Regions from separate parts of the Streptomyces sp. NPDC093065 genome, predicted to be linked through region 2. Evidence: riboswitches for the same ligand, from Rfam matches in the RefSeq annotation. Region 2 holds a riboswitch; each other region holds the start of a gene.

Region 1 (7,734 bases), on a different contig from region 2:
TCGTCCAGCAGCACGATGCGCGGCGCGGCGGAGAGCTGGATCGCCAGGACGAGGGCGAGCTTCTGTCCCTCCGACAGGTCGCGGGGGTGGGTGGCGTCGTCGATGCCGGGCGCGAGCCGGTCCAGGACGGCGCGGGCTCGCACCTCGGTGGCGGATTCGGTGTCGGCCTGGTCGAGTTCCGCCTTGACGCTCTCCAGGTAGAGCAGGTCCGCCGGGGTCTGCGGGACCAGGCCGACGAGCTGGCGGGCCTGCGCGGCGGGTACGGCATGGGGATCGGCTCCGCCGCCTGGCCCGTCTACTTTCACGCTGCCCGCGCGGCGCGGACCGGAGCCTTGCAGGGCCCAGAGCAGGGAGGACTTGCCGGAGCCGTTGCGGCCCATGAGCGCTGTCACCTCGCCGGCGTGCAGGTCGAGGTCGACCTCCCGGACGGCGGGGACCCCGCGGTAGGTGACCGTGACGCCGTGCGCGGCCAGCAGACGGGACCGTGGCTGTGCCGGTTGTGGGCGGACCGGGGGCGGGGTGCGGTCGGTGAGGGTCGCGCGCAGGGGTGCGGCGGCGCGGCGGGCGTCGCGGACGGACAGGGGCAGCGGGGACCATCCGGCCGCCCGGCCCAGTTCCACGATCGGGGGCGCGATGTCGGACGTGCGCAGGATGTCGGCGGGCGGGCCGATGCGGGCGTGGCCGTCGCCGGGGAGGTGGATGACGCGGTCGGCGTACTGGACGACTCTTTCGAGGCGGTGTTCGGCCATGAGGACGGTGACGCCGAGGTCGTGGACGAGGCGGGTGACGGCGGCGAGGACCTCTTCGGCTGCGGTCGGGTCGAGGGCGGAGGTGGGTTCGTCGAGGACCAGGACGCGGGGGTGGGCGGTGAGGACGGAGCCGATGGCGACGCGCTGCTGCTGTCCGCCGGAGAGTTCGTGCAGGGCGCGGTGGCGCAGGTCGGCGAGGCCGAGGAGGTCCAGGGTCTCCTCGACGCGTTTGCGCATGGTGGCGGGCGGGATCGCCAGCTGTTCCATGGCGTAGGCGAGTTCTTCCTCCACGGTGTCGGTGACGAAGCCGTCGATCGGGTCCTGTCCCACCACGCCCACGATGTCGGCGAGTTCGCGCGGGGGATGGTGGGCGGTGTCGCGGCCGTCGACGGTGACGCGGCCGTACAGGGTGCCGCCGGTGAAGTGCGGCACGAGCCCGTTGACGGCGCCGAGGAGGGTGGATTTGCCGACGCCGGTGTGTCCGACGACGAGGCAGAGTTCGCCCTCCGCCACCGTGAGGTCGACGTCGCGCAGGGCGGGCTCGGGGGCGTCGTCGTAGTAGACGGTGACCTGGTCGAAGGTGATCACGGGGTGTCGGCTCTCCGGGGTGGGGGTGCGAGGAATCCTGCGGTCCCGGCGAGCAGGATCGCGGCGGTGGGCACCAGCGGCAGCTCGGGCCAAGTCAACGGGTAGAAGGTGGGATTGAGCTGAGCGGGGTCGTAGCCGAGACCGGCGAAGAGCAGCACGGCGGCCAGCACACCGCTGCCCGCGACGGCCCACTCCGGCAGCCGCCACGGGTCGGGGCGGTAGGTGGTGCGGGTAATCCGGCGTCCGCCCAGCCGCAGCCCCGTCACGCACAGCAGCGCGCCCGCCGCCATCGCCGGGAAGCCCAGGAAGGCGGGGGCGGTGGCATCCAGCAGGCCGTACGCCCCGGCACACAGCCCGCACATGCCGAGCAGCATCAGCGCGCCCGTGATCCGACGGGAGCGGCGGGTGGCAGTGCCCGCGCGGCCATATCCGCGCGAGTCCATGGCTGCGGCCAGCCGCAGGGAGCGCTCCAGGGCGTCCTCCAGGACGGGAACCACGATGCCGCGCAGCGCCTTCAAGCCCCGGGTCCGTCCGGCACGCAACTTCCGGGCCCGGGCGACGCGTTGGACGCTCTGCACCAGCTGCGGCGCCACGCTGATCGCCACGGTGACGGCGACCCCCAGTTCGTACAGCGCGCCGGGCAGGACGCGCAGGGCGCGCTTGGGGTTGGCGAGGGTGTTGGCGGCGCCGATGCAGCACAGCATGCAGGCCAGCCGCAGCCCGTCGGTCGCGGCGGACAGCAGCGCCTCCAGGGAGACCGGGCCGCCGATGCGGATCCCGGCGTACCAGTCGGGGGTGGGGAGGTGCGGGAGCGAGAAGAGGAAGTGGTCGTGCGGGGTGATGCCAGTGGCGAACACGGCCCGGAAGACGACCCGGATCGCCACGACGGTCAGGGCCAGGTAGAGGTAGTAGCTGAAGCCGCGCGCCCAGGGGGCTTCGGTGCGGCGGGCGGTGACGACGTAGCCGAGGACGGCGAGCACGAGGAACAGCAGCAGCGGGTTGTTGGTACGGCTGACGGCGGTGGCCAGCGCCAGCGCCCACACCCACCAGGCGACCGGGTGCAGGATGCGCGGCAGCCGGCGACCGCCCTCCTCCGGCTGCCGGGGGCAGCCGGAGGGGCCGGCCGTCGATGAGACGGTCGTGCGCGCCATCGCCATCACTCGGTACGGCGACGGCGACGGCGTGCCTGGTACGCCGCGGCGCCGCCGATCAGCAACACGAGCGAGGCGCCGGCGACCACAGGCACGATCGATCCGGAGTCGTGCCGGGCATCGGCGGCCGGCGCGGCATCGACCACCCTGCTGCCGGGCGTCGGCGCGGCCTGCGCCGACGAGCTCGTTGTCGGGCTCGTCGACGGGCTGGGTGTCCGTGTCTGTGTCGGGCTGAGGCTGGGGCTTGGTTTCTTCGGCTTCGGCGACGGCGACTTGGCGGGCGCTTTTGGCGCGGGGCCGGTGTCGGCGTCGGGCGGCAGTTCGGGGGCCTTGGAGGTGGACGTCGGCCGACCGGTGCCGCCCTGCGGCCGGGTGTTGTGGGCGCGCAGCTGGTCGGGGGTGACGGTGGGGCGCCCTTGGGTGCCCTCGACGTTCGTGGCACCGAAGATCCACAGGTCGACGCTGCCGGGCTTCGGCTTGTAGAGCATGGCGCCGAGCTGGCTGTACTGCCAGTCGTCGGCTCCGGGGTCGGCGTGCCAGTAGGACCAGTAGGCGGAGGCGGGCGGGGTGAGGACGCAGTCGTCCTCGGCTGCGGTCGGGTACCGCTTCCCGTTCTTGTAGCCGCTGTAGCCGATCCGACAGATGAACGCCGGGCCGTCGTGTCCGGTGCCGGTGGTCTGCCAGCCGCCCTGGTTGAGGAGTTCGTAGCCCGTGGTCGGGGTCGTACCGCAGGAGCGCAGGACGGGGCCGCCCCAATGGCTGAAGTCGACGGCGAGGACCACTCCAGAGCTGGTGGTGCAGCGACCCATCGCCTGCGGGTCGGCCGCGGCGGAAGGGGCCGTCGCGCCCAAGGCTGCGGCCGTCAGAGCGAGAGCCGCGACGGCACGGGCCGCCGCCTTGAACAGAACGGTCACCGCTCGCCCCCCGCATCCGCGCGGCGGCGGGCCACGGCCGCCGTGCGCCATCCGGCGAGCACCAGCAGCGCGGCGATCGCGACAAGAGCCCCGAGCTGTACTCCGGTGGAGGCCAGCGCTCCCCCGCCGCTGCCCCCGCCGGTGCCGCCTGCCGTGTCGCCGGGGGTGACGATGTCGGGGGCGCTGCCGCTCGGGCTGGGCGTCGGCTGCGGCGAGGTGCCGGTGAGGCTGCGCTCCAGCGTGCCGAAGGAGATGCCGGTCGCGCCGCCCACGGCCTGGGTGGAGGCCCGCAGGTCGGAGCCCCGCTGGCCATCCTTCGCCACGTTGAACCCGCCGTCGGTGTTCTGCTGGGAGGCGAGGAACTTCCGCGCCCCGGCGACCTCGTCGGCGTACTTCCCGGCGTCCAGGGACAGCCCCTGCACCGCCAGGGCCGCCGAGTTGACGGAGTTGCCGGCCGCCCCGGGGAAGCCGCCGTCGGACAGCTGCTTCGACGCGATCCACGCCAGGGCCTTGCCAACTGCCTTCTCCGCTTCCTGTCCGCCGGCCAGGTCCAGGGCCATGGCGGCGATCGCGGTGGAGTCGACGTCGGAGTCGTCGGTGGCGGGGATCAGGCTCGGCCAGGCGCCGCTGTCCTGCTGGAGGCTCTCCAGGTAGGCGATCGCCTCTTTCGGCTTCGCCCCGGCCCGCACCTGAGCCATGACCGCAAGGGACTGGGCGAACACCGACGGCGCGTAGCGGTAGGCGCCCTGGGCTGCGCAGGAGCGGTCCGGTGCGGTGCTCGGCTTGGCGCATACGGCCTTGTCGAGCGCGGCGATCAGATCGTGCCCGGCGAAGTCGCGCGGGTTGCGGCCGACGGCCTCGGCGAGCAGGGCCGTCTTGCCCAGGGAACCCCCGGCCGCGTAGGTGGTGCCGACGCCGGTCCAGTCGTTGACGGTGCGGCCCTCGCCGTCCTTGCCCTGCTGGTCGAGGAAGTCGACGATGCCACGCAGCTTGGCGTTGTTCAGGCCGGTGGCGGCCAGGGCGTAGGCGCCGTCGATGGTGAGACCGAAGTCCGCCCGCGAGGTGCCGGGGCCGGAGGTGTAGTAGCGCCCCTGCTTGAGGTTGGCGGCGCGGGTGAGGTAGGCAACCCCCTTCTTCAGGTCGGGGCCGATGCCCGGCGCGTGCGTGGCCGGCGGGGAGGCGGGTGTCGTCGGCGGGTCGGTGGGTTCGGTCTTCTTCGTAGTGAGGGTGACCAGGCTCGTGCCGGTGCCGGCGAGGACGGCAGGCGGGGTCGGGTAGAGCGCCGGGTCGGTGGCGCCCTCCTCGAACCCGAAGCCTCCCCCGTCCAGTTGCTGCCGGGACAGCCAGCCGACGGTCGCGTCCGCGCGTGCGGTGTCGCCGAGCGCGCGCAGTGCCTGGGCGGCGTAGGCAGTCGGGTACACGCTGCCGGTGGTGGCGCCGGTGTAGCCGGGGAAGGAGCCGTCCGTGCGCTGCGCCGTGGTGAGGTAGGTCCGTGCCTTGGAGACGCTGGCGTCGTGGCCGCCCGCCCGGTGCAGCACGAGGGCGACCAGGCCGGTGGTGGCGGGGTCGCCGTCGCAGTACTCGCCCGAGCGGATGAGGATGCTGGTGATGCCGCCGTCGGTGCACTGGAGCTGGGTCAGCCGGGCGACCGCCTCGGCGGGCGGGGTCACCCCGGCGCGCAGCAGGGCCAGGACGGACAGGGCCTGGCCCTCGGTGTAGCCGGCGTTGCGGAAGTCGCCTTTGGCGGTGCAGCCGGGGGTGGGCTCGCCGGACTCGGGGCCCGCCGCGCACACGTTCTTGGTGAGGTCGCCGACGAGGTCGTGGCCGCCGAAGGCGCGCGGGTCGCTCTCGGTGGCTTCGGCGAGGAGGGCGAGCCGGGCGGCGGCGGTGGCGTCGGGGGCCTGGCCGGTGCCGGTCGGGTAGGCGTAGTCGACGGTGTGGGCGGCGAGGAAGGTGGTGACCTTGTCGAGTCCGGTGCTTTCGCCGTCGACGGCGGCGAGGGCGTAGGCCGTCTCTGTCGTGAGCAGGTAGTTGGGGGTGTCGGCGCCGTCGTCGACGATGCGTTCTCCGTCGGTGAGGCGGCCCTTGAGCCAGGCCGCAGCGGCCTTCGAATCGATCTGGCCCGGTCCCCCGGTAGGCGTGCCGCCGGGATCGGGTGTGCTGTTCCCGCCCGCGCGGACGTCCTCGGGGCTGAAGGCGGGCTTGCCCGTGCTGCCGCCGACGTCCGTGCCGCCGTAGACCCAGGCATCGACATCGCCGTTCCCCAGTTTGCGGTCCATGGCGCCGTACTGGCTGTAGGTCCACTCGTCCTGGCCGGGTGAGGCGGTCCAGTAGGACCAGTACGCGGAGGCGGGCGGCGTCAGGACACAGGACTCCTTGTCAGGAGTCGGGTACTGCGTACCGGAGTTGAAGGAGCCGTATCCGATGCGGCAGATGAAGCCGGGGCCGTCGTGCTCGGTGCCGGTGGTGGTGAACCCGGCGTCGTGGAGCAGGTCGTAGCCGGTGGTCGGGGTGGTGTCGCAGCCGCGCTGAAGGTCGCCGCCGAAGGGGGCGAAGTCGACGGCGACGATCGCGCCCTTGGTGGCGGTGCAGTCGCCGACGGGGTCAGCGCTCGCGGGGGTCGTCGTGAGGAAGGTCACGCAGGCGGCCAGCACCGCCAGCCACGACGCCACCATCGCTGTCAGGGCTTGGGGTCTGCTCGCCGCCCGCCCGTCTCTTCGCTTCCGGTTCCCCACCACAGCCCCTCGTTGTGTGGCCGGCGCGCAGGGGCGTGGCTGAGGGGCCTCCACCGCACGAGGCAGGCCCGGGCCGGGGAAGGCTGGTCGCACCACGCCGTAGTCCGCGACGGCGTCTGTTGCTGAAGAACACGCCCCAGGCAGTCCGGCTCGCCCGGCTGTTGCCGGGCCCACGGTTGCGGGTCAGCGCCGGGATTCGACCGGCTTCCCCTGGAACTTCTTGCGTATCAGCCGGATTTGAACATGGTTCACAGACACCGTCAAGGTGGGACACAGGCCACACCCGGAGTCGACCGGAGACCCGCTGGCGACGGGCAGGCGCCTGGGGTACCGTCCCGCACTGCCGAGTGGGGGAACCCGGTGGGAGTCCGGGGCTGACGCGCAGCGGTGTGGGACGGCAGGGGGCCGGCCCGAGCCCGAATGCCCAAGCGGCGCAGCACCTTTGGAAGCCGATCCACGCGTCCCGGACGGCGGCCCCACCCACCGCAGAAGGGTTCGGTCGGCGTCCTTTTCACCAAGGAGCAGGCCATGACCCGTCGTTCCGCCCTCATCCTCACTGCCGCCCTCGGCGCCTTCGCCCTGACCACACTTCCTGCGGCGGCGACCTCGACCCCAGCCCAGATCGCCACCTCGAAGACGAACGGCGTCACCTACCTCAAGTCCCTTCAGGCTGCAAACGGTTCGTACGCGGGATCGGGGCTGTCCAACGAGTGGGCGTTCAGCGCCTTCGCCGCATCCGGGACCGCCGCCGTGGACGTCACACCGGGCGGCGACACCAGCAAGAACGCCAGAACCGTCTACCGCAACCTGCTGGCCACCAGCGGCTGGCCGTCCTCCTCCCCCGTCGTCACCGACTACGAGCGCGCCACGCTCAACGCCTACGCCGCCGGCATCGACCCGGCCCGCGTCTCCGACGCCCGCAACCTGATCGCCGACATCTACGCCTACTGGCAGAGCGCCGAGACCGGCTACTTCGGCCCCTCCGCCAACTTCAACGGCACCGTCTTCGCCGCCCTCGCCCTCAACGGCGCGAAGACGACCGCCGGGCAGGTCCGTATCCCCCAGGCGCTGCGAGACGCGATCGTCACCCGCCTGCGCGCCAATCAGCACAACGACGGCGGCTGGAACTACAGCAAGGCCGAGGGCAACGCCACCCAGCTCGCCGCCGCCAGCGACATCGACATGACCGGCGCCGCCATGGCCGCCCTGTGCGTCTCCGGCGTGCCGAACACGGACACCGACATCGTGCAGGCCAAGGCGTTCCTCAAGAGCAAGCTGATCGCGAGCAGCGGCGCCTTCAACGCCCTGTTCGGCGTCAACACCGACTCCAACGGCTGGGCCGTCTCCGGCCTCAACGCCTGCGGCATCAACCCGCAGACCGGCGACTTCCTCACCGCCCAGGGCAAAACCCCCGTCGACTTCCTCATCGCCCAGCAGTTCAACCCCGGCGGCGGCTTCAAGTACCTCCCCAGCGACACCAGCCCCTCGGCCTACGCCTCCATCGACGGCCTGCGGGCGGTCGCCGGCGGCGGCTTCAGCGCCACCCCGCCCGTACCCACCACGACCGGCGCCCCGCAATGGGTGGGCCAGGGGTCCC
Region 2 (7,734 bases):
GACACCGCATGGGGGTCTTCGTCTTCCTGCCACTGGTCCTGCCGCTGACGGCGTGGCCGATCGCCAGGCTGGCCGAGCAGCACCTGCACCCGCGCACCGCGACCAGGCTGCTCACCGTCGTCGCCGCCGTGATGGCCCTGTGCAGCACCCTGTGCCTGGCCCTGGTGATGGTGGTCGGCACCGCCCAACTCCCGGGAAACCCGCTGCCCGACGCCTGGTCGGACCCCGAGGTGCGGGCGGCGGTGCCCTACGACGAGGTCGTCGGCAAGGCCGCGATCCCCGCGCTCTGCGCGGTCGTTGCGGCCTCGGTGCGGGCCCTGTGGCGGCACGGCAGGGTGCGCCGCCGCGCCCACCGCGCACTGGCCGGGCTGCCGGGCACCGGGGTCGCCGTACTGCCGGACGACGTGCCCTACGCCTACGCGCTGCCCGGCGGACGACGGGAGCGTGTGGTGGTGAGCACGGCGCTGCTCGACTGCCTCGAAGCGGGGGAGAGGCGCGCCCTGTTCGCCCATGAGCGGGCCCATCTCGCCGCCCGGCACCACCGCTTCCTGCTCGCCGTCCGGCTCGCCGCGCTGGCCAACCCGTTCCTGCGCCCCCTGCGCACGGCCGTGTCCTACACGGCGGAGCGGTGGGCGGACGAGGCGGCCGCACGGACGGTCGGCGACCGCCGCGCGGTGGCGACCGCGATCGGCAAGGCGGCCCTCGTCTCCCGCGGCACCCCCGTCGCCACCCTCGCCGGTCTTGCGGCGCCCGGCCCGGTGCCCCGCCGGGTGGCCGCCCTGCTGGGTCCCGCCCCGGCCGTGCGCACCTGGCCCCCGGTGTTCACGTCCGTGGGGCTGGCGGCGTGGGCCGCGGCCGCCGGGACCGCCGTCTCGGCGATGTCGTCCGCGAACGCCGCCGTCACCATGTTCCTCATCCTGCGGGCCTCGACGCCGTTCTGAGGGTCTCTCACTCCCCGTCTCTCACTCCCTGTGGCGTCTTCGGGAAATCCCCAGGTCACAGGTGCTCTCCTGAAACTTCCTCACTCGATCGGGTGAGGAACCAATCCGGACCGGGGCCTGCTCCGGATTCCCCGTGTGAGGGAAGAACCGAGACCGTGCCGACCGCGAACCGGCGGCTGACCCCGGATCCGGGTCGGCCGGCCGCCACGTAACGGCACCGCCTGCTCGGCGGCCCGCCGCACACCACTTCAGCTCCGCACCACGACTCCGCACCGACGCAGCCTTCGAGCTGCCCGTTTTCAGGGAGATTTTCCATGAACGCCCGCATTCGCCGCTCCGCCGTCGCCGTTGTCGCGGCCGCCGTCCTGCCCCTGTCCCTGGCCGCCTGTTCCGACGACGGCGACAGCGGCTCCTCGGACTCCGCGCAGGCCTCCACCTCGGCCCCCGCGGCGGGCGACGACCAGTCGGCCGACACCTCCGGCGGCATGGCGGACTCCGACGAGCCCTTCGGCCCGGCCTGCTCCACGGTGCCGAAGGAGGGCGCCGGTTCGTTCGACGGCATGGCAAAGGACCCGGTCGCCACGGCCGCCTCGAACAACCCGGCCCTGTCCACGCTGGTGTCCGCGGTGAAGAAGGCCGGCCTGGTCGACACGCTCAACAACGCCGAGAACATCACGGTGTTCGCGCCGACCAACGACGCCTTCGCCAAGATCCCGAAGGCCGACCTGGACAAGGTCCTCAATGACAAGGCGATGCTGACCGACATCCTGACCTACCACGTGGTGGGTCAGAAGCTCGCCCCCAAGGACCTGGAGAACGGTTCCTTCGACACGCTGCAGAAGTCCAAGCTGACCACCTCGGGATCGGGCGAGTCCTACAAGGTCGACGACTCCGCCCAGGTCGTCTGCGGCAACGTGAAGACCGCCAACGCCAACGTGTACATCATCGACACCGTCCTCATGCCCAAGAGCTGACGCTCGGGCCCGGGGAGCGGGTCGGGCAGTGGCCCGCTCCCCGGGGGCTCGGCGGCCCTGTGGTAGCCGGCGCAGGCCAGTCGAACTCACCTGGTGGGTCAGGGAATCCGGTGCGAATCCGGAACTGACGCGCAGCGGTGAGGGGGACGGGCGGAGCACGGGCCACTGGGCGGCGCAGGCCGTCCGGGAAGGCGTTCCGCCCGGTCGAACCCGAGTCCGAAGACCTGCTGGCACCCGTGCCGCGTGCGGCGCGGGCCGCATCGTACGGACGGGCTTCGCGCATGAGCCCTCGACGCCAGTGGATCCTCCTTGCCCGCCGCACGCCCCTGGCGTGGGCGGCGGCCGGGGTCGTCGCCCTGTGCGCCTCCGTGGCCGTCGCCGTCACCATCGGTCCGGCGGACATCGGCGTCGCCGACGTGTGGTCCGTGATCGCCGCCCATCTCGGCGCCGGCACCGCCGCCGGGGACGTCTCCCCGCTGCGTGACGGGGTCGTCTGGGACCTGCGGCTGCCGCGCACCCTCCTCGCCGCGGTGTGCGGCGCCGGACTCGCCGTGTGCGGGGCCGTGCTCCAGCCCTGCTGCGCAACCCGCTCGCCGACCCCTTCGTGCTGGGCGTCTCTTCGGGCGCCTCGACCGGCGCCGTCCTGGTCGTCGTGCCCGGTGTGGGCGGCGGTGCGCTGTCCGTCCCGGGCGGGGCCTTCGCCGGGGCGGTCTGCTCCTTCGCGCTGGTGCTGCTGCTCAGCCGGCGGTCGCCGGGCCGAAAAGGCCCGGGGATCAGTCCTCCATCAGGCCGGCGGCGAGGGTGGCCCCCAGTTCCCAGCAGGCCCGCAGGTCGGCCTTGCCGGGCTCACCGGCCACGGTCACCGCGGGCGCCGCACGCTGCCAGCCGAGGCCGGTCGCGACCGACTCGATGCCGCGCACCGCGCCGGTGGTGTCGCTGCCCCCGTGGACGTAGTAACCGAAGGGACGGCCACGCGTCTCGTCCAGGCAGGGATAGTAGACCTGGTCGAAGAAGTGCTTGAGCGCACCCGACATGTAGCCCAGGTTGGCCGGAGTGCCGAGCAGGAACCCGTCGGCCTCCAGCACGTCGACGGCCGTGGCCGCCAGGGCCGCCCGCCGGACCACCCTCACCCCCTCGATCTCGGGCGCGCTCGCCCCGGACACGACGGACTCCAGCATCGCCTGGCAGTTGGGCGACGGCGTGTGATGCACGATCAGCAAAGTGGCCACACCGGCAGCCTGCCGCCCGGCACCCTCCGACCGCAAACGGGACACTACGGCAGCCGGGAGGTCCGCCTTGGCCGACGCCCTGCTCGCACCGGCGGCCCGGCCGCGAAGGCCCGGTCGAACTGCTCGGAAGGTGCCGCTTTCGGCGCGATCAGGTGGGCGACGGCAGCGGTCGCGGTGCGGTGCCAGCGGGCGTGGTGGCGGAGCATGGCGTGGTCGCCGTCCGCCATGAGCAGCATGCCCGCCCGGGCCCCGGCCGCGCGGGCCCGGGAGACGTACGCGACGGACTCGGCGGGGTCCGTGACGCGGTCGCGGTCGCCGTGCAGAAGGAGCACGTCCCGGCCGCGCAGCTGGGCGACGGGCTCGCCCGGCGGGCACCAGGGCGCCAGGGCCACCACGCCGCGTACCCCGTCGGCGTCCGCCGCGCGCAGGGCCGCCCGGCCGCCCATGGAGTGGCCGAGCAGGACCACCGGCACGTCACCGACGAGGCCGTGCAGCTCCTCAAGGGCGCGTCGGGTGTCCCGCAGCGGCTCCGCGGCGCCCCCGTTCCAGCCGCGGCTGCGGTAACGAACCCGGGCGAGGAGCACGTCGTCGTGGCCGGAGACCGCCGCCAGCGACCGCAGGAACGGGTGCATCCGCAGCGCCGCGAGCTGCCAGGGCCGTGCCGCGCTGCGGCTCCGGGCCCGGCCGCCGTGCAGTACCAGCACGGCGGCCCGCGTCCGGTGCGGCCGTCGCCGCACCCGCAGCGCGCCCTCCGTCGACGGATCGTGCTCGACGCCCATGCCCATGCTCATGCCCGTCCTCTTCCCTTCCGCTGCCTTGTTCTCCCCGGGCCCCGCCCGTCCCAGGTGATCCGTTGCCGGGCCGCCCCCGGACTGGTGGCGGTCCGCAACCCGCTCCAATCCGCACGCCCCCCGGCTCCGGATTACCCACGCAAGCGTTGATCACAGTGGGGTGGAGGAGCAGCGAAATGCCGCGAGCAGCAGGGGAGGCCGCACGTCGCACCGCCGTCGTCGGCAGCGGAGTGGCGGGCCTGACCGCCGCGTACGTACTGGGCCGCGCGCATCGCGTCACCCTCTACGAAGCCGACGACCGCCTCGGCGGGCACGCCCACACCCACGACCTGACGGCCCCCGACGGCCGCGTCCACCGGGTCGACTCGGGGTTCATCGTGCACAACCGCCGCACCTACCCGAACCTGCTGCGCCTCTTCGACGAACTCGGGGTGGCCACGCAGGAGTCGGAGATGAGCATGTCGGTGCGGTGCGAGGGCTGCGGTCTCGAGTACGCCGGCGCCCGCGGCCCCGCCGGACTGCTCGCCCGCCCGCGCAACGCCCTGCACGTCCCCTACCTGCGCCTGCTCGCGCAGGTGCCCCGGTTCCACCGCGCCGCCCGCAGGCTGCTCGACGGCGGTGCGGCCGACCGGGCCCCGACGCTCGGCGAGTTCCTGGACCGCGAGGGCTTCTCGCCGTACTTCCGCGCCCACTTCATGACGCCCGTGGTCTCCGCCGTCTGGTCCTGCGACGCCGCCACCGCCCTGCGCTACCCGGCCGCCTACCTGTTCCGCTTCCTGCACCACCACGGCATGCTCGCCGTTGGCGGCTCCCCGGTGTGGCGCACGGTCACCGGCGGCTCCCGCTCCTACGTCGACCGCATCGCCGAGCGGCTGCCCGACGTGCGCACCGGCGCCCCGGTCCGCTCGGTGACCCGGCACGCGGACGGCGTGGACGTCACCGCGGCCGACGGCACCACCGACACCTACGACCACCTCGTCGTCGCCGTCCACCCGGACCGGGCACTGGAGTTGCTGGCCGACCCGACGCCCGACGAGAAGGAGGTACTCGGCGCCTTCCGGTACTCCCGCAACGCCACCCTCCTCCACACCGACACCGCGCTGCTGCCGCGCTCGCGCGGAGCCCGGTCCTCCTGGAACTACCTCATGCCGGCCTGTGACGCCGGCGCCGACCGGGTCCGGGTCAGCTACGACATGAACCGGCTGCAGCGCCTCGACGCCGCCGACACCTACGTCGTCACGCTCGGCGGCGGGGACCGCGTCGACCCCGGCCGGGTACTGGCCCGGATGACCTACGAACACCCCGTCTACACCCCCGAGTCGGTCGCCGCCCAGCGGCGCCTGCCCGAACTGCGCACCCCGGTCACGGCCTACGCCGGTGCCTACCACGGCTGGGGCTTCCACGAGGACGGCTGCCGCTCGGGGGTCCAGGCCGCCGCGTCCCTCGGAGTGACCTGGTGACCCCGGCCCCGACAGCACGTCCCGGTCTCTACCCGTGCGAGATCGGGCACGTACGCCTCGACCCGGTCCGGTACACGCTGCGCCACCGCACCTACATGTGGCTCGTCGACCTCGACCACCTGCCCGGACTTCCGCGCCCGCTGCGCCCGTTGGCCGGCTTCCGTGCCCGCGACCACCTCACCGGCGACGCCCCCTCACTGCGCGCGGGCCTGGAGCGCTTCCTCGCCACCCGCGGCGTCGACCTGGAGGGCGGCCGGGTGCTGATGCTCACGCACGCCCGCGTCCTCGGACACGTCTTCAACCCGCTGACCCTGTACTGGTGTCACGGCCCCGACGGCACCCCGCGCTGCGTGGTCGCCGAGGTGCACAACACCTACGGCGAACGCCACACCTACCTGCTGCACCCCGACGAGGCGGGCGTCGCACACGTGGCCAAGGACTTCTACGTCTCGCCGTTCCTCCCCGTCGACGGCGCCTACCGCATGCGGCTCCCGCTGCCCGCCGACCGCCTCGACCTGACCGTGCGCCTGGACCGCCCCGGCGCCCGGCCGTTCACCGCGACCGTACGGGGCACCCGGCGGGAGGCGACCCCCGCCAACCTCCTGCGGCTCGCGCTGCGGCACCCCTGGTCGACCCTCGCGGTGTCGGCCGGCATCCGCGGGCACGGCATCCGCCTCCACCTGCGCGGCCTGCCCGTCCAGCCGCGCCCGAGTCACCGCACCACGGAGAAAGCGACATGACCGCAACCCACCACCCGAACCCCGCCGCTGCCACACCCGTCCCGTCGGGCAGCGGCACACCGGTCGACCCGCCCCGCCGGCCCGACGTCGCCGCCCCGCCCCGGACCTCGTGGGCCCGCCGCGCCACCGCCGCCGCCGTCGTACGCCGCGCACTGCACCGGCTGCCGCTGCGGGTCCGCTTCGCCGGCGGCGACACCGTCGGGCTCGGCGGTCCGCTGGTCGAGGTCCACGACCCCGACGCCTTCCACGGGCGGATCGGCGCCCAGGGCCTCATCGGCTTCGGCGAGTCCTACATGGCCGGCGAGTGGGACGCCCCCGACCTGGTCGGCGCCCTCACCGTGCTCGCCGCCGACGCGGCCGGCCTGGTCCCCGCCCCGCTCCAGCGGCTGCGCGGCCTGTGGCACCAGCGGCAGCCCGCCGCCCGGCGCAACACGCCCGAGGGCGCGCGGGACAACATCAGCAGCCACTACGACCTGTCCAACGACCTGTTCGCCCTCTTCCTGGACGACACCCTCAGCTACTCCTCGGCCGTATTCCTCGGCTTCCCGGCCCGCCGCGAGTCCCTCGCCGCCGCCCAGCAGCGCAAGATCGACCGACTGCTCGACCTCGCCGGGACCGGCGACGGCACCCGGCTGTTGGAGATCGGCACCGGCTGGGGCGAACTCGCCCTGCGCGCCGCCGCCCGCGGCGCCGACGTCACCTCCCTCACCCTCTCCCGCGAACAGCGCGACCGTGCCCTCGAACGCGCCCGCGAGGCGGGCCTCGCCGACCGGATCCGGGTCGAACTGCGCGACTACCGCGAGGAGAAGGGCACCTACGACGCGATCGTCAGCGTCGAGATGATCGAGGCCGTCGGCGCCGAGTTCTGGCCGGTCTACTTCCGCACCCTCGACGAGCGCCTCGCCCCCGGCGGCCGGGCCGCCCTCCAGGCCATCACCATGCCGCACGACCGCATGCTCGCCGCCCGCCACACCCACACCTGGATCCAGAAGTACGTCTTCCCCGGCGGCCTGATCCCCTCCACCGACGCGATGGAGAGGACGGTCCGCGACCACACCGGCCTGCGCCTCGCCCGCCGCGACGCCTACGGCGCGCACTACGCCGAGACGCTGCGGCTGTGGCGCGAAAGGTTCACCGAGCGCGCCGACGAGGTGGACGCCCTCGGCTTCGACGAGACCTTCCGACGCCTGTGGACCTTCTACCTCGCCTACTCCGAGGCGGGCTTCCGCGCCGCCTATCTCGACGTCCAGCAGTACCTGTTCACCAAGGAGGGCCCCGCCACGCCGGGGGAGCGGTACGAGCGGCCGGACCGCCCGTGAACGGCCTCCCGTGGGGCGCGTTCGCCTCCGGTCTCGGCTGGGCCGCGGCGGCCGCGTTCGCCGTCATGCTGGCCACCTTCGCCGTCGCCGTGCGCAAGGGCGTGCACCGGGTGGTGGACGTGGCCTGGGGCCTCGGCTTCGCCGCCGTCGCCGTCGTCGGCTGCGCGGTCGCGGCGGCGGGCGGGGAGGGCGACGCGGGGCGCCGGGCACTGGTCGGGGTCCCGACCGTCGTATGGGGCGTGCGGCTGGCCGTGCACATCGCCCGGCGCGGCCGGGGCCA
Region 3 (7,734 bases), on a different contig from region 2:
CTCCCGAGAAGTCCGGGACGAAGAAGGCCGAGCCGAGCAAGAGCGCAAGTGCCACGCCCTCTCCCACGCCCAGCGCCACAGCGACCTCTTCGGACGTAGCGGCACCGGGCCCGAGCACCAAGGTGGTGGACGCGGCTCCGGCCGCAGACGCCCCGCACGATTACGGCTCCATCGTGCCCGTGGTCACCGGTGCCTCGCTCGTCGTCCTGATCGGCGGCGCCGCGGTCTACGCGGCACGCCGGCGCCGACGCACCGAGTGAGCGGCGTGTCCCGTACGACCGTTCAGGCCCCCGCAGCCCCGTTTGGCCGTCCGCCGGACCGGGGCGGCCGGCGCCTGCCGCGCATCCTGCACCCGATGGCCTGGTGGGTCTGGGCACTCGCCCTGGCCACCGCCGTCAGCCGTACCAACAACCCGCTTCTGTTGTTCCTCGTCCTCGCCGTCCTCGGCTACGTCGTCACCGCCCGGCGCACCGAGGCGCCCTGGGCCCGCGGCTTCAAGTACTACCTGTACCTGGCCCTGACCGTGGTGGCGATCAGGGTCGTCTTCCGCGCCGTCTTCGCCACCGGCATCACCCCTCGCGACCACTTCCTGTTCTCCCTCCCGCACATCCCCACCCCCGACTGGTACGCGGGCATCCGGATCGGCGGGCCGGTCTCGCTGGAGGCGCTGCTGTCGGCGGCGACCGACGGCCTGCGCCTCGCGTGCATGCTGTGCTGCATCGGCGCCGCCAACACCCTCGCCAACCCCAAGCGGGCCCTGCGCGTCCTGCCGGGCGCGCTGTACGAGCTGGGCGTCGCAGTCACCGTCGCGATCAGCGTGGCCCCGCAACTGGTGCAGAGCGTGCAACGCGTCGTACGCGCCCGGAAGCTGCGCGCCGGCACCACCAAGGGTGCCCGGGCCCTGCGCGGCATCGTCATCCCCGTCCTGGAGGACGCCCTGGAGCGCTCCCTGCGCCTCGCCGCCGCCATGGACTCCCGCGGCTACGGCCGTGCGGGCCGGGCCACCCGCCGCTCCCGCCGGATCACCGGCGCACTGATGCTGCTCGGCATGTGCGGCCTGTGTGCCGGCGCCTACGGGCTGCTGGACGCCACCGCCCCCGCGTTCCTGGGCCTGCCCGCCATGGGGTGCGGCGCGCTGCTGTGCGTGGCGGGCCTGCGCCTGGGCGGCCGACGGGTCACCCGCACCACCTACCGCCCCGACCCCTGGCGCCTGCCCGAGTGGGCGGTCGCAGGCAGCGGTGTCCTGTCGGCGGTCCTGCTCTTCACCAACCTCGGCTACGACCCCGCCCAGCTCAACCCCACCTTCTATCCCCTCACCTGGCCCGGCCTGCCGCTCGTACCGACCGCCGCGATCCTGCTCGCCGGCACCGCCGGATTCCTCGCGCCCCCGCCCACCCCCGTCCGGAGAGCCGCCGCCCCGTGATCACCTTCGACCAGGTCACCGTCCAGTACGACGACACACCCGAGCCTGCCCTGCGGGACGTCGACCTCACGGTGGAGGAGGGCGAACTCTGCCTCGTCGTCGGACACACCGGCGTCGGCAAGTCGACACTCCTGGGCGCGGTCAACGGGCTCGTCCCGCACTTCACCGGTGGCACGCTCTACGGCCGGGTCACCGTCGACGGCCGGGACACCGCCCACCACCCGCCCCGTGAACTGGCCGACGTCGTCGGCGTGGTCGGCCAGGACCCGATCGACGGCTTCGTCACCGACACCGTGGAAGAGGAACTCGCCTACTCCATGGAGCAGTTGGCGACAGCACCGGGGACCATGCGCAAGCGTGTCGAGGAGACCCTGGACCTGCTGGGCCTCGCCGACCTGCGTCACCGTGCGCTGCACGAACTCTCCGGCGGTCAGCAGCAGCGTGTCGCCATCGGCTCGGTCCTCACCGCCCATCCACGGGTCCTGGTCCTGGACGAACCGACCTCCGCCCTGGACCCGACGGCAGCCGAGGAGGTCCTCGCCGCGGTCACCCGCCTCGTCCACGACCTCGGCGTCACCGTCCTGATGGCCGAGCACCGGCTGGAGCGCGTCGTCCAGTACGCCGACCGTGTCCTCCACCTCCCCGGTGACGGCCGCGCCCGCATCGGTCCCGCCGCCGAGATCCTGCGCACGTCGGCCATCGCGCCACCGATCGTCGAACTGGGCCGGGCAGCCGACTGGTCACCCCTGCCCCTGTCGATCCGCGACGCCCGCCGTGCCGCCGCCCCCCTGCGCACCGAACTGGCCGCCCGCACGCCGGACCCGGTCCGCTCGGCCCCGGCCGGCGAGCGGCGCCGGCTCCTGACGGCGCGCGGCATCACCGTCACCTACGGCGGCGTTCCCGCCGTACGGGAGGTCGACCTCGACCTGTACGCGGGTGAGGTGACCGCCCTCATGGGCCGCAACGGCTCCGGCAAGTCCTCCCTCCTGTGGGCGCTGCAGGGGTCGGGCCCGCGCCGCGCCGGGACGGTGAAGTCGGCCGACGGCCCCGATCCGCGCGACGTGCCCGCCACCCGGTCCCGTCAACTCGTCGGGCTGGTCCCGCAGACCCCCTCCGACCTGCTCTACCTGGAGAGCGTGCAGCAGGAGCTCGACCAGGCGGACACCGAGTCGGGCACCACGACGAAGGCCCGCATCGTGCTGGACCGGCTCGCCGTGGGCATCGACGACGCCACCCACCCCCGCGACCTGTCGGAGGGACAGAAGCTCGCCCTCGTCCTCGCCATCCAGCTCTCCGCCGCGCCCGAGGTCGTTCTGCTGGACGAGCCCACCCGCGGCCTGGACTACCGGGCGAAGACCGCACTGATCGGCGTCGTGAACGCCCTCGCAGCGGAGGGCAGGACGGTGGTGATCTCCACCCACGACGTCGAGTTCGCCGCCCGCGCCGCCGACCGCGTTGTCGTCATGGCCGAGGGAGACGTCGTCGACGACGGTCCGACCCCGGACGTCATCGTCTCCTCTCCCGTGTTCGCGCCCCAGACGGCGAAGATCCTCGCCCCGCTGCCCTATCTGACCGTCGACCAGGTGAAGGCGGCCCGATCATGACGACGACCACCGCCGCCATCCGGCTGACCCCACGCGTCGGCGTCGTCATGACCCTGGCGGCGTTCCTCGGTGTCGTCGCCTTCTTCTGGCCGTTCGTCGTCGCACCCGGGAAGTTCGGATCGAACTACGTGCCCCCGCTCATCTTCGGCGTGCTCCTGGTGCTCGTCCTGTGTGTGGTCCTCTCGGAGATCGCCGAGGGCGGCATCGACTCCAAGGCCCTGGCCATGCTGGGCGTCCTGTCCGCCGTGAACGCGGCCCTGCGTCCCCTGGGCGCCGGAACCGCGGGTATCGAGACCGTCTTCTTCGTCCTGGTCCTGGCCGGCCGTGTCTACGGCCCGGGCTTCGGCTTCACCCTCGGGTGCACCTCGCTGTTCGCCTCGGCGCTCATCACCGGCGGGGTCGGGCCGTGGATGCCGTACCAGATGTTCGGCTGCGCCTTCGTCGGGATGCTCGCCGGATTCCTTCCCCGGGCCACGGGCCGTCGTGAGGTGCTGATGCTGGCCGTCTACGGTTCCCTGTCCGGCTATCTCTTCGGGTTCCTCCTCAACCTCTCCTTCTGGCCGTTCTCCCTGGACCCGAACAGCTCCATCGCCTACCTGCCAGGACTGCCCTTCACCGAGCAGTGGCAGCGCTACGTCGCCTTCGACGTGGCCACGTCCCTCGGGTGGGACACCGGGCGGGCCGTCACCAACCTCGTGTGCATCCTGCTGGCGGGGCCGGCGGTGCTGACCACCTTCCGGCGAGCCGCACGCAAGGCCAGGTTCCGCGCTCCGGTCCGCTTCGCCGGACCCCGGACGGCCGATTCCGAACCTTGCTGACCCGTCGTGTCCGGGGACCCGCTCACGGTACTGGATTTACTAGGACGTCCAACTATATAGTCGCGAGCACAAGGCCCGCGGTGCAGGGAAGCCGGTGTGATTCCGGCACGGTCCCGCCACTGTGACCGGGGAGTACGCCGTCGAGCAGGACGCCACTGACGAGCAGGATGTCGGGAAGGCGGACGGCGCGCGCTGATCCGGGAGTCAGGATACCGGCCGCGGGATGTTCCGTGTTGTCCACGAGGATGGAGCTGACACGCATGGCACCGGTGTGTATCCACGACCCTGGTGAGCCCCCCGTCTGACAGGGCTTTGGGCCATGAGCGTTCCCGCGTTCCCGGCACCCGTACGCCACCGGCGTCCGCGTGCGGGGTGAGCGCGCCATCCCCGGATCCCGATCCCTCCTGACGAGAGCAGGCAGTCATGGTCCGCGAGCACGAACGCGCCTCCGTGCGCGAGTTGACCCACTTCGTCGGCGGCAAGCGCACCCCGGGCACCTCGGGGTCCTTCGGCGAGGTGTACGACCCCAACACCGGCGAGGTGCAGGCCCTGGTGCCCCTCGCGAACCGCGCCGAGACCGAGGTGGTCATCGCCGACGCGGTCCACGCGCAACGCGAGTGGGGCGAATGGAACCCGCAGCGCCGCGCCCGGGTCATGATGCGCTTTCTCCAGCTCGTCGAGCAGGAGAAGGACACGCTGGCCCGGCTCCTGTCCGCCGAGCACGGCAAGACGATCGCCGACGCCCACGGCGACATCCAGCGCGGACTGGAGGTCGTCGAGTTCGCCGCCGGCATTCCGCACCTCCTCAAGGGAGAGTTCACCGACAACGCCGGCACCGGCATCGACGTCCACTCCCTGCGCGCCCCGCTCGGCGTCGTAGCCGGAATCACCCCCTTCAACTTCCCCGCGATGATCCCCCTGTGGAAGGCCGGCCCCGCGCTGGCCTGCGGCAACGCCTTCGTCCTCAAGCCGTCCGAACGGGACCCGTCCGTCCCGCTGCGGCTCGCCGAACTGTTCCTGGAAGCGGGACTGCCGCCCGGCGTCCTCAACGTCGTCAACGGCGCCCGCGAGACCGTCGACACCCTCATCGAGGACCCCCGCGTGGCCGCCCTCGGCTTCGTCGGCTCCACTCCGATCGCCGCGCACGTCTACGCCACCGCCGCTGCCCACGGCAAGCGCGCCCAGTGCTTCGGCGGCGCCAAGAACCACCTGATCGTGATGCCGGACGCCGACCTCGACCAGGCCGTGGAGGCGCTGATCGGCGCCGGGTACGGCTCGGCGGGGGAGCGGTGTATGGCGATCTCGGTCGCCGTCCCGGTGGGGGAGGAAACCGCCGACGCGCTCGTGGCCCGGCTCAAGGAACGCATCGCCGCGCTGCGGATCGGCCGCAGCGACGACCCTGAGGCCGACTTCGGTCCCCTGGTCGGCCGGGACGCCGTGGACCGGGTCCGCTCCTACGTCGACCTCGGCGTCGAGGAGGGCGCGGACCTCGTTGTGGACGGGCGGGACTTCGTCCTGGAAGGGCACGAGAACGGCTTCTTCGCCGGCGCCTCCCTCTTCGACCGGGTGACACCCGCCATGCGCGTCTACCAGGAGGAGATCTTCGGCCCTGTGCTGTCCGTGGTGCGCGCCGCCGACTACGAGGAGGCGCTGCGCCTGCCCAGCGAGCACACCTTCGGCAACGGCGTGGCGCTCTTCACCCGGGACGGCGACACCGCCCGCGACTTCACCCGGCGCGTGAACACCGGCATGGTCGGCGTCAACGTGCCCATCCCGGTGCCGGTCGCCTACCACACCTTCGGCGGCTGGAAGCGTTCCGGCTTCGGCGACCTCAACCAACACGGCCCGGACGCGATCCGCTTCTACACGCGGACGAAGACGGTCACCTCGCGCTGGCCCGCCGGCCTGCGGGAGGGCGCGAGCTTCACGATCCCCACGATGGGCTGAGCGGCCATGACCAGCACCCTGCTCACTGAGGACCAGCAGGCCCTCGTCGAGACCACCCTGGACTTCGCCCAGGATCACCTTGCCCCGCACGCCCTGGACTGGGACCGGGACAAGCACTTCCCGGTGGACGTGCTGCGCAAGGCGGCCGGGCTCGGCCTCGGCGGCGTCTACGTACGCGAGGAGTCCGGCGGCAGTGGCCTCACCCGCTCCGACGGCGTCCTGGTCTTCGAGACCCTCGCCTCCGGCTGCCCGTCCCTCGCGGGCTACCTCTCCATCCACAACATGGTCGCCTGGATGATCGACCGCTACGGCGCCGACGCCCAGCGCGAGCGGTGGCTGCCGCGCCTGTGCGCCATGGAGGACCTCGCCAGCTACTGCCTGACCGAACCGGGCGTCGGCTCGGACGCGGCGGCCCTGACCAGCAGGGCCGTACGGGACGGTGACGGCTGGGTGCTCACCGGCGTCAAGCAGTTCATCTCCGGCGCGGGAGCCTCCCAGCTGTACGTCGTCATGGCCCGCACCGGCGGCGAGGGCGCCGACGGCGTGTCCGCGTTCGTTGTCGACAAGGACGACGCCGGCCTCTCCTTCGGACCGAACGAACGGAAGATGGGCTGGAACGCCCAGCCCACCCGCCAGGTCGTCCTGGACGGCGTCCGCCTGCCCGCCGACCGGCTCCTCGGCCGCGAGGGCGACGGCTTCCGCATCGCCATGAGCGGCCTCAACGGCGGCCGCATCGGCATCGCCGCCTGCTCCTTGGGCGGCGCCCGCAGCGCGCTCGACCGGAGCCTGGCCCACCTCGCCGACCGCGAGGCATTCGGACGACGGCTGCTGGACGCCCAGGTCCTGCGCTTCCGCCTGGCCGACATGGCGACCGAGCTCACCGCCGCCCGTGCCCTGGTCCAGCAGGCCGCCCAGGCACTCGACCGGGGCGACCCGCAAGCGCCGTACCTGTGCGCGATGGCCAAGCGGTTCGCCACCGACACCGGCTACTCCGTCGCCGACCGCGCACTCCAACTGCACGGCGGCTACGGCTACCTCAGCGAGTACGGCATTGAAAAGATCGTCCGTGACCTGCGTGTCCACCAGATCCTGGAAGGAACCAACGAGATCATGCGCGTCATCGTGGCCCGCGGCCTGACGGAGGCGTTCCGGTGAACGACGACGTCCTGTTCCGCACGAGCGGCCGTGCCGCCCACATCGCTCTCAACCGCCCGAGGGCCCTCAACTCCCTCACCCACGACATGGTGCTCCGCATCGACGCGAAGCTCACGGAGTGGGAGCACGATCCGGCCGTCGAGACCGTCGTCATCACCGGCGAAGGGGAGCGCGGCCTGTGCGCCGGCGGCGACATCCGCGCCATCCACGACGACGCCCGCGACGGAGACGGCAGCGTCTCGGCCGCCTTCTGGCGCGACGAGTACCGCCTCAACGCCCGTATCGCCGGCTATCCGAAGCCGTACGTCGCCGTCATGGACGGCATCGTCATGGGCGGCGGCGTCGGCGTCTCCGCGCACGGCAACGTCCGGATCGTCACCGAACGGTCGAGGATCGCCATGCCGGAAACCGGTATCGGCTTCGTCCCCGATGTCGGTGGAACCTATCTGCTCGCCCTGGCACCGGGGGAGCTGGGCACGTATCTCGCACTGACGGGCGCACAGATCGGTGCCGCTGATGCCCTGTTGTGCGGGCTCGCCGACCAGTACGTGCCCTCGGTCTCGCTCCGGTCCTTCGTCGACGACCTCACCGACCTGCCGGTGCGCGAGGCCCTCCGGCGTCACGTCCAGGATCCGCCGCCGGGGGAACTCGCCGACCACAGGAGCTGGATCGACGCCTGCTTCTCCGCCGACACCGTCGAGGAGATCGTCGAGCGGCTCCTCGCAGAGGACAGCCCGGCCGCCAAGGCAACCGCCGAGACCCTCCTCCTCAAGTCCCCGACCGCGCT

What was found. A riboswitch is a leader RNA that binds a small molecule or an ion and turns the genes downstream of it on or off. The one in region 2 is predicted to bind cobalamin.
Region 1: it holds a riboswitch for cobalamin, as region 2 does, so the genes downstream of both, ACIQFU_RS18015 (prenyltransferase/squalene oxidase repeat-containing protein) here and ACIQFU_RS07015 (iron chelate uptake ABC transporter family permease subunit) in region 2, are expected to answer to the same signal.
Region 3: it holds a riboswitch for cobalamin, as region 2 does, so the genes downstream of both, ACIQFU_RS25000 (CoA-acylating methylmalonate-semialdehyde dehydrogenase) here and ACIQFU_RS07015 (iron chelate uptake ABC transporter family permease subunit) in region 2, are expected to answer to the same signal.

Annotation. Positions count from the first base shown of each region.
Region 1 covers NZ_JBIVPJ010000009.1:139,197-146,930, reverse strand. The annotation lists gene ACIQFU_RS18030 (ABC transporter ATP-binding protein) at 1-1,337, opposite strand, end outside; gene ACIQFU_RS18025 (energy-coupling factor transporter transmembrane component T) at 1,334-2,488, opposite strand; gene ACIQFU_RS18020 (hypothetical protein) at 2,494-3,402, opposite strand; gene ACIQFU_RS18015 (prenyltransferase/squalene oxidase repeat-containing protein) at 3,399-6,077, opposite strand; cobalamin riboswitch at 6,259-6,388, opposite strand; cobalamin riboswitch at 6,488-6,563, shown strand; gene ACIQFU_RS18010 (hypothetical protein) at 6,666-7,734, shown strand, end outside.
Region 2 covers NZ_JBIVPJ010000003.1:235,934-243,667, forward strand. The annotation lists gene ACIQFU_RS07000 (BlaI/MecI/CopY family transcriptional regulator) at 1-2, shown strand, start outside; gene ACIQFU_RS07005 (M56 family metallopeptidase) at 9-941, shown strand; gene ACIQFU_RS07010 (fasciclin domain-containing protein) at 1,256-1,915, shown strand; cobalamin riboswitch at 1,976-2,162, shown strand; partial or broken gene ACIQFU_RS07015 (iron chelate uptake ABC transporter family permease subunit) at 2,197-2,672, shown strand; gene ACIQFU_RS07020 (flavodoxin family protein) at 2,689-3,144, opposite strand; gene ACIQFU_RS07025 (alpha/beta fold hydrolase) at 3,189-3,935, opposite strand; gene ACIQFU_RS07030 (NAD(P)/FAD-dependent oxidoreductase) at 4,112-5,395, shown strand; gene ACIQFU_RS07035 (DUF1365 domain-containing protein) at 5,392-6,135, shown strand; gene ACIQFU_RS07040 (class I SAM-dependent methyltransferase) at 6,132-7,454, shown strand; gene ACIQFU_RS07045 (DUF1295 domain-containing protein) at 7,451-7,734, shown strand, end outside.
Region 3 covers NZ_JBIVPJ010000015.1:106,504-114,237, reverse strand. The annotation lists gene ACIQFU_RS25020 (hypothetical protein) at 1-260, shown strand, start outside; gene ACIQFU_RS25015 (energy-coupling factor transporter transmembrane component T) at 257-1,423, shown strand; gene ACIQFU_RS25010 (ABC transporter ATP-binding protein) at 1,420-3,027, shown strand; gene ACIQFU_RS25005 (ECF transporter S component) at 3,024-3,845, shown strand; cobalamin riboswitch at 3,900-4,081, shown strand; gene ACIQFU_RS25000 (CoA-acylating methylmalonate-semialdehyde dehydrogenase) at 4,269-5,792, shown strand; gene ACIQFU_RS24995 (acyl-CoA dehydrogenase family protein) at 5,799-6,947, shown strand; gene ACIQFU_RS24990 (enoyl-CoA hydratase/isomerase family protein) at 6,944-7,734, shown strand, end outside.